Regions from separate parts of the Aequoribacter fuscus genome, predicted to be linked through region 2. Evidence: predicted binding sites of a transcription regulator. Region 2 holds the regulator's gene; each other region holds the start of a gene.
The links. Region 2 encodes LexA, which represses DNA repair genes until DNA is damaged. Its sites were predicted from a motif close to ACTGTNTNTANANACAGT; they were not measured.
Positions count from the first base shown of each region.

Region 1: the regulator LexA is predicted to act here: its motif matches at 2,863-2,880, upstream of recA (recombinase RecA).
Region 3: the regulator LexA is predicted to act here: its motif matches at 2,090-2,107, upstream of imuA (translesion DNA synthesis-associated protein ImuA).

Region 1 is NZ_CP036423.1:2,172,275-2,176,946, reverse strand. It holds gene EYZ66_RS09705 (ELM1/GtrOC1 family putative glycosyltransferase) at 12-947, opposite strand; gene msbA (lipid A export permease/ATP-binding protein MsbA) at 913-2,712, opposite strand; gene recA (recombinase RecA) at 2,934-3,971, shown strand; gene EYZ66_RS09690 (regulatory protein RecX) at 4,029-4,478, shown strand; gene EYZ66_RS09685 (flavin-containing monooxygenase) at 4,491-4,672, opposite strand, start outside.
Region 2 is NZ_CP036423.1:1,347,003-1,351,674, reverse strand. It holds gene EYZ66_RS06060 (CsiV family protein) at 1-1,074, shown strand, start outside; gene EYZ66_RS06055 (mechanosensitive ion channel family protein) at 1,028-2,137, opposite strand; gene lexA (transcriptional repressor LexA) at 2,239-2,838, shown strand; gene EYZ66_RS06045 (hypothetical protein) at 2,835-3,086, opposite strand; gene EYZ66_RS06040 (DUF6586 family protein) at 3,157-3,621, opposite strand; gene topA (type I DNA topoisomerase) at 3,626-4,672, opposite strand, start outside.
Region 3 is NZ_CP036423.1:2,488,022-2,492,693, forward strand. It holds gene EYZ66_RS11190 (LPS-assembly lipoprotein LptE) at 1-459, shown strand, start outside; gene holA (DNA polymerase III subunit delta) at 459-1,475, shown strand; gene EYZ66_RS11200 (DUF1993 domain-containing protein) at 1,488-2,018, shown strand; gene imuA (translesion DNA synthesis-associated protein ImuA) at 2,160-2,873, shown strand; gene EYZ66_RS11210 (DUF2788 domain-containing protein) at 2,884-3,096, shown strand; gene EYZ66_RS11215 (Y-family DNA polymerase) at 3,109-4,524, shown strand.

The DNA.
Region 1 (4,672 bases), 830 kb from region 2:
TAGGCGCGTTTCTACACACGTGACAGAAGCCACGTCGCTGCAGTTTCCGCCTCGTTTAATCTGGGTAGCGGATCGGTCGCAAGAGTCACGGTACAAGCCTGAGTTACTGAGCTTACTTTGCCCTCGACGATCATCGCCTGCATGCTACGGTTGATTCTGTTTTTAGCTTTAGGTGGCAATTCGATTAAGCCGACATCGGCCCCACAGCTTAGAGCTTCGTAAACCATTGATACACTGTCGGGAGTAACCCACACGCTGTTTGCTTCGCGCATGTGTTCTGCTAGCCATCCCCTGGGGCAGGTGTCATGGCGTTGAATTGTGAGGTTTGGGCACGCGGTGTATATGTCTGAAAGTTGGCGCTCGGGGCTGCGACGCGAATCGGCGACGGTCCAGTCCAGCTCGGGTTCTGAGTTCACGATGGCGCAAACTTGTCGGGTGACCTGCGCGCTCGGCCACTCAAAGTGCTTAGACTGACCACCCAAAAGCACTAATCCTTTGTTGCTGGGTTGGTGATTTTGTTGACCTAGGGCGTTTATGGCACCTTCGGTGAGGTGGACCCTGGCGCCAACTGCGGTATTCAGCGCATCATGCTTTGGCATAATGATTGAGTCAAACCCAGTAAGGGGCCACGATGGCCGCATGACCACCGCTGTATGAGCTCGCAATCGTTTGCCGAGACACAGCGCAAGCCAATGGGTGCTGTGGCCTGCGGCAACAATAACATCCGCGGTTTGGAGTGATCTGAAGCTGTCGCCTCGTGCGACGAGTTTTTCGGGGAGTGAAAGGGTCGTTACATCGAGCCAGGAGCTCGTGTCAGTAGGCCTCTTGGCGGCCACAGCCTCACTCAACCCGCGCAGCTGACTCAAGTGCCCCGGTTTGCCATCATGTAAATACAGCCAATGTTTCGTGAAGTTAGTCATCAAACTGAGAGCGGTGTAGATGTGCATACAAGCCGTCTTTGGCTAAGAGCTCCAGATGAGTTCCTTGCTCGACCACTGCCCCTTGGTCCATAACGATGATTAGGTCGGCTCGTTCGACGGTCACCAAACGATGCGCGATCACGAGGGTCGTGCGATTCTGAGTGATGGTAGGCATAGCGGCGTTGATCGCACGTTCCGATTCATTGTCCAGCGCCGATGTGGCTTCATCGAGAATGAGCAGCGGCGCATTTTTTAAAAAGGCTCGCGCGAGAGCAATGCGCTGTTTTTGCCCACCAGACAGTGAGGCGCCACCCTCGCCTACTTGGGTATCTAAGCCATCCGGCAGAGCTTGGATAAATTCCCACGCATGCGCACTTTTAGCGGCGGAGATGATGTCTTGTTCGCATGCGTTTGCGAGCTCGCCATAGGCGATGTTGGCGCGGATCGTGTCTTCAAATAGCACTGTGTCTTGGGTCACAATTGCCACATGGCGGCGAATCGATTGCTGGGTGAGCTCGGAGGCGTCGTTATCGTCGAACCATACCGAGTTGCTGGGGGCTGGTATAAAGCCCGCGATAATATCGATGAGTGTGGTTTTGCCCGCGCCGCTTCGACCCACGAGAGCGATCAATTGCCCCGGTGCTGCATCGAAGCTGACACCATTCAACGCTTGGCGGTCGGCGCTTGGGTACTGATACGATAAGTTGTTAAGGCGTAAACCACCGGTAAAACGCGTCAAGGGACGCCCCGACTCATCGTGCTCCAACGATTGGTCTAGAATCTCGAAAATGCTTTCTGCCGCGGCAATGCCCCTCTGAATCGACGCATTCACGTTGGTCAGTTGCCGCAAGGGTTTGGCCACTAAACTGGCGGCGGTGATGTAGGCTAAAAATTCACCAGCATTGAGGTCACCAAACAGCGTCGGATCCAAGCCAAACCAAAACAGCAAGGCGATTGCACTGAAGGTTAGGATCTGAATAATCGGTGTGCTTATTTCATTCACGCGGGCGAGCTTTAATTCGTTCTTTAGGCTGGCACGGCAGCGTTCTTCAAAGCGCTGGTTTTCGTAGGCTTCACCCCCGAAAGCCCGAACGATGGCTTGTCCGCGTATTGCCTCTGAGGCGACATGAGTGACGCCGCCCATCGATTGCTGTATACGCTTGCTGTACCGTTTAAACCGGCTGCTCGCAATCCGAATAATCAGTCCAATGAGGGGTGCCGCAAGAAAAAACAAGAGCGACAGCTTCCAATCCAAGTACAGCAAGTAAGCCAGTAGGGCTATTACGGTGAGCCCCTCGCGTATCAATGTTTTGATTGCGTTGGAGGATGCCGCTGCGACTTGCTCGACATTAAATGTCAGCGTCGAGATGAGCTGCCCAGAGTTGTTGCGGCCAAAAAAACCTGAGGGCAAAGCCGTTAAGTGCTCGAAGACATCGCGGCGAATACGATTGACGACATTGCGTGCGACAAAGCTAATGTAATAGCCACCCAAATAACTCCCAATACCCCTGACTGACACGACCGAGATGATCGCAATGGGTAAAAACAAGCGTATACCTTCTCGGGTGGCCAAGCCCAGCTGTTGTTCCCAGCCGCTTAACTCCTTGGTGGAAGCCTCGGGCTCAAAGGCACTGGGTACGTATTGCATTAAGCTCGCAAATGCAGACTGCGTGAGTGCGTAAAGAATAAAGCCGCAAATCGCCAGAATCAGGGCTGGCCAAAAGTGCTTTACATAGCTCAACAGGCGCTTGTAGGTTTGCCAGCCAGTGTTGTTGGCCGCGGGGTCGCGCATTGACCTAACCTTTGGAGAAATTATCGTGGTCGTATTGTATGTCATGCGAGCCGCTTTGGCACCCCATCGGTTTCGTGGGCGCTGTGGACGAGTTATGTGCAGCCGCGATGATTTCTGGTCGCCCCTGACGTTGAAAAAGAAATTTAGAACACTGAGGATATGTACAGTAGTATCTAGGCGTGGTAAGGTTCGTTTAATTCATTATTCAAGGATGTATGGCTATGGATCCAAATAAGCAAAAAGCATTAGAGGCGGCATTAGCACAAATCGAGCGTCAGTTTGGTAAAGGCACCGTAATGCGCATGGGTGACAGCGAACGTGTCGCCATCCCATCAATTTCCACCGGTTCACTTGGATTGGATATTGCTTTGGGTATTGGTGGCTTGCCTAAGGGGCGTATTTGCGAAATTTATGGACCTGAGTCCTCCGGTAAAACGACACTCACGCTGCAAGTGATCGCAGAGGCCCAGAAATTGGGTGGTACAGCGGCGTTTATTGATGCCGAACACGCGTTAGATCCTATATATGCCGAGCGCCTGGGCGTTCAAGTTGATGACCTGATCTTGTCGCAGCCCGACACCGGAGAGCAAGCCCTTGAAGTCACCGAAATGCTGGTGCGTTCTGGCGCAGTTGATGTATTAGTCGTCGATTCAGTGGCTGCCTTGACCCCCAAGGCCGAAATTGAAGGTGACATGGGTGATTCCCACGTTGGTTTGCAGGCGCGTCTATTAAGTCAGGCGATGCGCAAGTTAACGGGCTCGATCAAGCAAACCAATTGTTTGGTGATTTTTATTAACCAAATTCGCATGAAGATCGGCGTGATGTTTGGTAGCCCAGAAACCACTACGGGTGGTAACGCCCTTAAGTTTTACTCATCGGTTCGTCTCGATATCCGCCGTATTGGCGCGGTAAAAGAGGGCGACGAAATTGTGGGTAACGAAACTCGAGTTAAGGTGGTTAAGAACAAGGTGTCTCCACCCTTCAAACAGGCCGAGTTTCAGATCATGTACGGATCCGGCATTTACCACAACGGTGAGCTGATCGACTGGGGTGTCAAGCTCGGACTGATCGATAAATCGGGCGCTTGGTATGCCTACAAAGGCGACAAAATTGGGCAAGGTAAGGCCAACGCCGCGAAGTTTCTAAGCGACAATAAAGACATTGCTGACGAGATCGAAGCAGCCATTCGTGCCCAAACGCTGACGACTGCAAAGCCTGCAGAGGCGCCGGTGGCAGAGACTCAGGACGCTGGTGAGTAATATCGCTTAACCATGCAAGACGGGTCTACAACTAAACTGTCGGCTCGCGCTGTCTTAATGGACTATTTAGCACGGCGCGAGCACAGCCAGCACGAGTTGCGCACCAAGGCTCTGAGACGCCTAGGTGCGCAAGCCGAAGTCGACATAGAAGAAGCGCTAGTGGCTTTGGCAGACGAAGGTCTGCAGTCTGACGAGCGGTTTGCTGAGGGTTTGTGTCGGCATCGTATTAACAAGGGATACGGTCCCAACACCTTGCAGCAGTTGGCCCGTGAAAAAGGCATCACGAAAGAACAGCTCAGTGATGCCCTTGAGGCCTTGGCACCTGATTGGTTTGACTGTGCTCAAGAAACGCTCAACAAGAAGTTCGCAAAGCCGATTGATGCCTCACTTGATTACGCGGGCAGACGGAAAGAGCTACAAAAACGCATGCGGTTTTTGAGCTACAGAGGCTACCCGACCAGTGTCATATCGGCCGTCGTTGCAGCCGATGACGGCTACAACGACTAAGTGGCGTTAAGCTCACTCGAAAGTTAAGCCCCGCTCTTTGCGCGGATCGCGTTTAAACATCCACCAATCTTTAAAGTAGTTTTGGTGCAGTTTCCAAGGCGACTCAGAAGCCTGTTTGGGTAGTTCGTGTTCGTGGCGTTTGATGTAGCCCGAATTCAGGTCAAGGAAGCCTTCGGTATTGTCTTTATTGACAG
Region 2 (4,672 bases):
AACGCCTTGAGCGGCGAAGCATGGCCGCTCAAACCCAACTTGGTGGCCGCCGAGCGCTGGCGCCTTCAACCCTCAGAAGACGTCAGCAAAGAACTGCAGACCGTTTACCAAGTCGAAACGACACAGACACCAGCAGGGACCTTTGAAATCGACTGGTCATCGCCCACCAATTCGCCGTGGCCTGGGATAGATGAATCACTGTTTCAGTACCGCCCAAGCGATTTATACGACCCAGCACTGCAGAGTGAAACCAATCGCTTAGATTACCGCTTGGGGTACAGCTCGTTTTCCAGTGAGCGCATGTTCGTTATACCCAGAGACAACCCAAATCGCCTTGACGCTATGATCAGTAGCGAAGCGCCGGTCGATGCAACGACACCCCTGGCGGTTACACATGTCTGGCTAGGCCAGGATACTCGAACGCTCACCCCAGAATTGGCGCGCGCTAAGCAACAATTGGAAAACAGCGACGACTATGAGGTTCGTCACTATTTACGCTGGGCCGAACAACTGCAAGATGAGACCAAAACACTACCCGTTCGCATAGACTCCGCCTCGCAAGGTCAAGCTTGGCCCGAACTACAGGGCGATATCACCGTCTATGTGTCGCGCTACCTGCATATCAAAACCAATCTGTGGCTGAACACGGACGGACACTACTTACCCGAATGGCAGATGCCCGCCCCCCCTCAACCGGCCAATCCCATTCAACATCGCGGCTTACCGGTCGGCGGCCAACGAATCGCAACCACGGACAGCGAGCTACAAGAAATTACCCCAATGGGCAGGCCTGACTGGCTGCTAGAAGCGGGCATAGGCCAGAAATTCCGCTACGTAGAGCGCAACCGTCCGGATTCCAACTTACCCAATAGCCTCGCCGACGACGAAACCCCCTACCCGTTTCGCCACGCGATTGCTTTACAGCAAACTCGACGCATGCGAAGCGGGGAAATCCACTACATTGACCACCCGGCAATGGCTTTGATTATCAGCATCACTCGGATCGAGGACGAGAACCTCGTAGATTTCAAGCGCTGGGTTCTGGCCGAACAAGTGGCTCAAGACCAGCGATAGAGTCGACGTGTAGGGTTTGTGTGGGGAAGGCCACATCGGCGCCTGCCGCGTGAACAATATCCAACACTTTTAACAACACATCTTCTTTGACACCGTGGTATTCGACCCAATTCACGGTTTTCGTGAACGTGTAGATGAAGAAATCCAAGGACGATGCACCAAAGTGGTTGAAATTTACAATCAGGGTCTTGTTGGTATCGATATCGGGATGATTTTGCAACATCGTACGCACCTGATTCACAATATCACGCACCACGCTGGAATCTTGGTAACGAACACCGATCGTCTCGTAAATGCGGCGATTAAACATCCTCGATGGGTTTTCAACCGCTATTTGACTGAAAACCGAGTTGGGAATGTACAAAGGTCGTTGATCAAAGGTCCGAATGCGCGTTAGACGCCAACCAATATCCTCTACCGTACCCTCAATCTCGCGATCTGGAGAGCGAATCCAATCACCCGGCGCGAACGGCCGATCAAGGTAAATACTCATACCCCCAAAGAAGTTCGCCAGCAGATCTTTTGCGGCAAAACCGACGGCGATACCGCCAATACCACCAAACGCCAGTAAACCAGATACACTAACGCCAAGCGCTTGCAGTGCGGTCAACGCGACTAAAATCCACAGAGTCACACGCGTCAGCTTGGCAATCGCATGAATGGTTGCCACCGAGGTTGAATCCAAAGCCTCTGCTTTTACCCGGACATATTCTGCCTCTACACCCACAATCAAGCGGTGCAAAGCCCACGCAATAATCAAAATCAAGGCCAATTGCGGCGACCAGGCAAGCCACTCTTGCGCAAAAGGCAACCACTGTTTGGGCACCCATTGCCACGCAAAAAACACCACGAGCCCAAGGTAGGCAACACGCACCGGTGGACTGATCGCATTGACGATAACGTCATCCCACCCCAGGCGGGTCGCCTGCGAAGTAGCAGCGAGTCGCCCCAGGACCACGCTCAGAATCAGATACCCCAACAAGGCCAATATTGCGAACAGCGCCGCCTCTGCCCATGCGTGCTGCGCGGTCCATGACTGCAATGTTTCTAGATAACTCAACATCTGATCCTCACCCTGATTCAACGCCTAGTGTATACAATGAGTTGCGTCACGCCCACAGCTGTATATAATACCAGTTACTGGAAAAATACACAGGGGTCGTTATGATCAAGCTCACCCAGCGCCAGCAGCAAGTCCTCGATTTTATTAAAGGCCACATGCAAAGCACTGGCATGCCTCCTACGCGAGCCGACATTGCGCGCTCCTTGGGCTTTAAATCAGCCAACGCCGCTGAAGATCACCTGAAGGCCCTGGCGCGTAAAGGCGCCATCGAGATGATCCCAGGCGCATCGCGCGGCATTAAGCTTCCAGAGGCGACCTTTGGGCTACCGGTCATTGGGCGCGTTGCCGCAGGCAGCCCGATTCTGGCCGAAGAACATATCGAGGAGCACATCAGCATTCCACCCGATTTTTTCTATCCGCCCGCAGACTATTTCTTGAAAGTTCGCGGCGATTCTATGATCAACGTAGGCATTCTTGACGGTGATTTTTTGGCGGTCAAACGCACCAGCGATGTGCGCAACGGGCAAATTGTTGTTGCCCGTATTGAAGACGAAGTAACAGTAAAACGCCTAGATAAACCCGCGGGCGGACACACCGTGAGGCTCATCGCCGAAAACCCAGCCTACGAGCCCATTGTTGTTGACCTGCGCGATCAAGCCTTTGCGATCGAAGGCTTGAGTGTTGGGGTACTTCGACGCTAATGAATAACTCGGGGGGCAGAGGCTGCAGCCTCTTCCGCCTCGACTTGTTCCGATATGGCTGCGACAGCTTGAATACCTGCTTGGATCATCACCTTGGCGACTTCAAGCGTTTGGTCATTCATGTAGGCCGCGCTCTCGTCGGAAAAGGTAATCGTAACAAGGGGCTCTGACTTACCCGATTCATCGGCACGTTGTAATACGATGTCGCCGTTGGCAAGTTCAGCAATTTCCAGAAAAGACGATGGCAAAACAGATCCTCGATTTAGTTGCGCGCCTAGTGTAACAGGGGGGAGCCCCGGGCGCCAAACTCAAACCCAGCTAGCATTCATCGAGGACATCACGAATGGCACTGGCAGAGCTTTGCAAAAAAGTATACACGCCATGCCAATCACGATGATCAGGGCCCTGAGACTGAGCGGCCAAGTTCAAGCTGCTGCGCACACCGCCCAAGTTTTGAGCTCCTAAATTCGCATACAGGGGCTGCAAAATACCCGATTCTTCGCGCGCCATCGCCTGGACGGTCTGAGGTAGCACCTTGCCTTTCGCGGGCTCTGGAAGCTCAGCGATCGAAACGGGCGCGTCTTTCGGCGCATCGGCATGACCCGCACCTTCAAGCAGGAGATAACCGTATGCGCGACCAAGATGGTATTTAAGCGCGGGCTGATACGCATCCTGCAAGACGCTTGCACCCAAATGCTGAGCCTCGCGATCGCGCTGCCACGCCTCCAACAGCACCCTCGCGCAATACAGACTGTGGTTTACTAAGCCTCTACAGCTACTCATGCGTTTATTTTTTACCCAAACTCTCGACCCAGCGGCCCCCTTCGAAATGGGCACGCCAACCCGTCGCCTTACCATTGACTTCGGTCATCAAGTACTGCTCTTTGGTTTTTCGGCTATACCGTATTTGCGCTTGGTTGCCCTCATCGTCATGCTCCGGCCCGTCCAGCAAATAATGATATTTAGCGGCTATTTCTTCGCGATGGGGCTTTAGCTCACTCACGAGTGGCGCCCGCGTCTCGCGGTTTTTAGGGAACTGAGAAGCGGCTAAGAACAGGCCGGCAGCGCCGTCCCGAAGCACGTAGTGATCGTCTACTTTGGCACATTGGAGCTCGGGCATTGGCACCGGATCAATCTTAGGCGGCGCCACTTCGCCACTGCGCAGTAGCTTGCGCGTGTTCTTGCAGCTGTCACTGCTGCAGCCAAAATATTTACCAAAACGCCCTGTTTTGAGCTGCATATCGGCGCCACATTTATCGCATTCGATTACCGGACCGTCGTAACCTTTGATCTTAAACTGACCCTGCTCTACCTCGAAGCCCGAGCAATCAGGGTTGTTACCGCAAACGTGGAGTTTCCGTTTTTCATCGATCAAGTAGCTGTCCATTGCGGCATTGCACAACTGGCACCGCCGCTTGCTGATCAGTAAGCGAGACTCTGCTTCATCGTCGGCATCGGCACTGATGGCCTCGTCGCCTGGCACCAAATTAATGGTCTGCTTACACCGCTCTTTGGGCGGCAGAGCATACCCCGAGCACCCCAGGAACACACCGGTAGCCGCCGTGCGAATTTGCATAGGCCGGCCGCATTGCTCACAGGGAATGTCAGTCATGGTGGGCGCATTCGCCTGCATGCCGTCGGGGTCAGGCGCGCCGGCTTGTTCCAAACGATCGCTAAAGTCCGCGTAAAACTGGTCTAACAATGCCCGCCAATCTAACTCGCCTTTGGCCACGTCATCCAAACGCTCTTCCATTGCCGCGGTGAACCCGTAGTCCAGCAAATCGTCAAAGCTGCTTTGCAGACGTTGTGTGACAATATCGCCCATCTTTTCTGC
Region 3 (4,672 bases), 1.1 Mb from region 2:
AGTGATACCCAAGCTGTCGACGCCGATACAAGCCTACCTATCCGAGTGGTAGGGCTCAGCGCCTACAGCGACTTCGCCAGCGCCCTGCAGGTTGCGCTTAAGCGCGAAGGGTTGGCCCAAGCCGAACGGGCGGATCTTACACTCATCATTAAACCTGTTGAATTTAGCCAAAACACGCTAACCGTTGGCGAATCCCTGCGCATCGCCGACTACGATGTCAGTGGACGCGTGCGTTATCAGCTGATCTTCAAGAACGACCCGGAGTCGGCAGTCGATGAACTGGCTGCAAGCGACGAATTTGACCGGATTATCGAAGCATCACAGCGCCTAGATTACGACCCTGAAGCACCGCTGGCGAGTCGCGCCGAGCGCGATGAAACCGAGCAAGCGCTGTATCAAGAACTGGCTTCGCGCCTAGCGCGTCGAGTCGCACTCAGAGTTCAAGCCCTGAAGTCCTGATGCAAATCTACCCCAATAAACTGGCGCAACACTTAAGCACATCGCTGTTGCCCGTTTATTTGGTCAGCGGCGAAGAACCTCTGCAAATTCAGGAATGCTGCGATGCCATTCGCCAAGCCGCACGTAAACAGGGCTGCGAAGAACGCATCGTTCATCACGCTGATAGCGGCTCGTTCAACTGGGATGACTTTAGCGCCGACTCGAATGCTTTATCGCTATTTGCAAGCCAGCGCTTAATTGAAGTGCGTCTTGGCAAACAAAAAGCCGGAAAAGACGGCAGCGCAGCGCTAGTAGAATATTGCGAACGGTGCGAACCCGGCACCGACATCCTCTTGATTACCACCGACAAGCTCGATAAATCAACCCTCAACAGTAAGTGGGTGAAGCAGATCGATAGCGTGGGTGGCGTACTGCGCATTTGGCCGGTAGAGCCAGCCCAGCTGCCCAGCTGGATTGACCAGCGTTTGCGCCAAGCGGGGCTTAGCATTGAGTCCGATGCCTTAAAATTACTCAGTGAACGAGTGGAGGGCAATTTGCTGGCAGCGGCCCAAGACATCGAAAAACTAAAACTCTACGCCGGCAACAACAGTGCCATCGATCTAACAACCGTACAAGAAGCCGTCGCTGACAGCGCCCGTTTTAATGTCTACGACCTGGCGGACAGCTTATTAAGTGGCGATGCCGAGCACTGTATTCGCATGCTGCGCGGCGTGCGGGATGAAGGTACTGACGCGGCGGCTGTGCACTGGGTTTTCCGCAAAGAAATTTTGCTGTTAGTCGATTTAAAAACCGCCATGAACGAGGGAAACAACCCCGCTCAAGCCATGCAGCGCTTTGGGGTCTGGAAGAATCGTCAGCACCTGGTCGGCAGCGCGGTGAAGAGGCTGTCGGCTAAACGTTTAGAGCGAGCCACTTCGCAGCTAGCCGATGCTGACCAAGCTTTTAAAGGCGCCAAGCACGATGATCCATGGCGCATCTTCGAGCAAATTGCCGTTAACCTAAAAACCCACCCCTAAGAGACATTGATCATGACCATTTCGTTTTACGATGCCACCATCAAACCGATGAAGAAAGCCATTAAAAACCTTCGCAAGGTGCTGCACATTGGCGCCAAGCACGCGCAAGAAAATGGCATTGAAGAAGAGACACTGCTACAGAAAAAACTGTTTGAAGACATGTTTGACCTGCGCACCCAGATATTTGCAGTGCAGCTATTAAGCGCACACCAGGGTGCCCTATGTATTGCCGGTGTAACACCCTCACCGACAAATGCGCAGTTCAATACGTTTGCCGGCGCCGATGCGCTGCTCGAGACCCTATTGAGCGATTTGGATAAAATTGATCCTGAGGCATACCAAAGCAAAATGCTCGAGCCCGTGACCTGCAATCTACCCATTGGCATTGCGCACTTTGAGACGGCATTAGAGCACATGCAGCAGTGGGTCATTCCTCACACCTACTTTCATGTGACCACGGCATACAATATTTTGCGCCACAACGGCGTGCCGTTGGGTAAGTCCGATTACTTAGGTGCAGTGAATATGCGTTTAGAGAAATAAGACGTGTCGTCAAAGGCGACATGTAAAAATTACACCCAATAATTTTCTTGCGTTCGGCCAAAAACTAAACTACTGTAAATGCATACAGTAGTTTAGTTGGGCGGCTGCTTAGTGCCCGCCCCTAGTAAGAGGCACATACCCATGAACGCATTACTTGAACAAGCCATTCAACGCGAAGACACCTGGCTCGGCGGCTTTAACGTCGGCGAACTCAATGTCAGCACTTACCGCCGCTGCCAAAGCACTGGCTATGCGCCGCTCGACGCTGTACTTACCGGAGGCGGCTGGCCCTTAGGCAATACCATCGAACTCTTAAGCGACGGTCACGGCCTTGGCGCCATGGGTGTGTTCTTGCCCATTATGCACAGACTTTCAAGCCGGGGGCAATGGCAGGCCTTTATCAACCCCCCTTGCGCGCCGTATGCGCCCTTACTGGAAGCACGCGACATTCCTACAGAGCAGGTCCTATTAGTACATACCGACTCGAAAGAAGATATTCTGTGGAGCATCGAGCAAGCGATTACTCACAACACCTGCGCCACGGTATTTGCCTGGCTGGGACATCACCGTTACAGCTACGCCGAACTCCGCAAGCTCCAGCTGGCAGCAACCGAACACGACAACCTGATTGTGTTGTTCCGCCCCCTCAGTGCCGCCGACGAACACGCGCCAGCCTGTTTACGTCTAAAAGTCAGCGCCTACCGAGAATTCGAAATCATTAAACAGCGCGGTGGCAAACAGCAAGTTCAGGTAAACTTACCCGCAAGTGACGATTTACCCAATCAGCCACAGCTTTGGGAACTACCTGTCAGCACGACTCAGCAGGCGGCAATTCAGACTGTGGCTTATCCTTAACGAGTAATACATGAATGATCAGTGGCTAACAGAGTACGGTGTAACCCTCGGCGTTGGCGCACTGATTTTATTCATGATTTTTATCGTTTGGGACCTCGCCAAACGTAGCGATGCAGGTAAATTCGGCACGATGATTTTATACATAGCACTTGCCATGGGCATTTTTGGCTTCCTAATAAAAATCGTCATTGGATACCTGCTCGAAAACGCCACCACCGGCTAATACATTTACAGCATGTGGTTGTGCGTCCGCTTTCCTCAATGGGAACTCGACAGCATCGGTGCTCCTCCCACCGCCGCTGCCATTGTAGATAAGCAAATCATTATTTGTGCAAACCAGGAGGCACGCACGCTAGGCATTCGCGCCGGCCAAAATCTTGGCCACGCCCTGCAACTGGCAAACGATAAGCCAGTCAGCTGGCTCGACCGAGATCCCGCCCAAGAACACCAGGCACTTAACAATCTCATCGGCTGGGGCTACCGCTACACCTCGACCAGCTATTCTGATTTTGGGTCGAACCTGCTATTACGCATTGGCCCAAGCTTGAAACTCTTCAAAGGTGTAAACGCCCTCCTACACACCCTCCAATGCGACTTAAAACACTACTCGTATCACTACCACTTGGGGATTGGGCACTCACCCATAGGCTCGTGGCTGGCTAGTTTCTTAGATTCAGATAACGCGCTACTGGAGGCCTCAGACAAAGATAAACTTGGCCATTTATCACTACGCGCTTTAAGCAACTTATACCCTAAAGATATTGATGCTTTAAGAAAAAGCGGTTTGGTCACACTGTCCGACGCATGGAATCAGCCCCGCCCTGAACTGCGCAAACGGTGTTCGAAACACTTTGTCGAACACCTCGAACATCTCTGCCTTGAACGCGAAGCCTATGTGCCGGATTACCAACCGCCTAAGTACTTCTTAGACCGCTTTCGTTTTGGGTATGACCTAAACGATACCCAAGAACTGTGGCCGGGTATTGAATATCTACTGAACGGCTTGAGCGCCTTTCTGCGTCACAACCAGCACCGCACAGCCTCGCTGACCTGGCATTTAGAAGGTATTCACCGTTATCGCGAACAGTTCACCTTGCGCAGCAGCCAAGCACACAGTCACATCACCCCCTGGCTTGGCCTTATGGCTATACGCCTAGAAAGCCTGCAGCTGAAGGAACCGATCGACAGTCTGATGCTAGAGTGCCGTGAACTCTTGCCTTTAGAAGCCGATGCCATCGACCTCTTCGGCAGCACGAAAGGTGCACCCAAACAGGCACTAAGTGACCGCTTACGCACGCGTCTTGGACACCAAGCCGTACAACATATCCGACGGCGTGATGAACATATACCTGAATATGCGCATCAGTTCACTTGCGAGCTGCCTACCGCCACATCGCCCCAGACTGAGGTTCGCGCCCCACGTCCACTTTGGTTGCTTAACCCTCCGGTGAACACGCAATCTAAACAGGCCAAACAATGGGTACATGGTGATATCACCTTAATGCTTGGCCCCGAGCGCATCGAAGACTACTGGTGGGAATCCAGTCAGTGTCGGGACTATTACATCGCCATCGACAACGAGCACTACCGCTTTTGGGTGTTTCGCGATCGGCGATCCCAGCAGTGGTATCTGCACGGTATTTTTGAATAACAGCACCGTAGCACGCAGCCAGCGCACCGACTCGTGATTTGTTTTGCGAACAGTCAGTGCGCTGCTTTGACCGAGCGCGGTTGGCGAGGCTGTCGGCGAAAATGTCTGAGCACGAGGCGATAGACGAGTGTAAGTTTTTGAGCCGTCG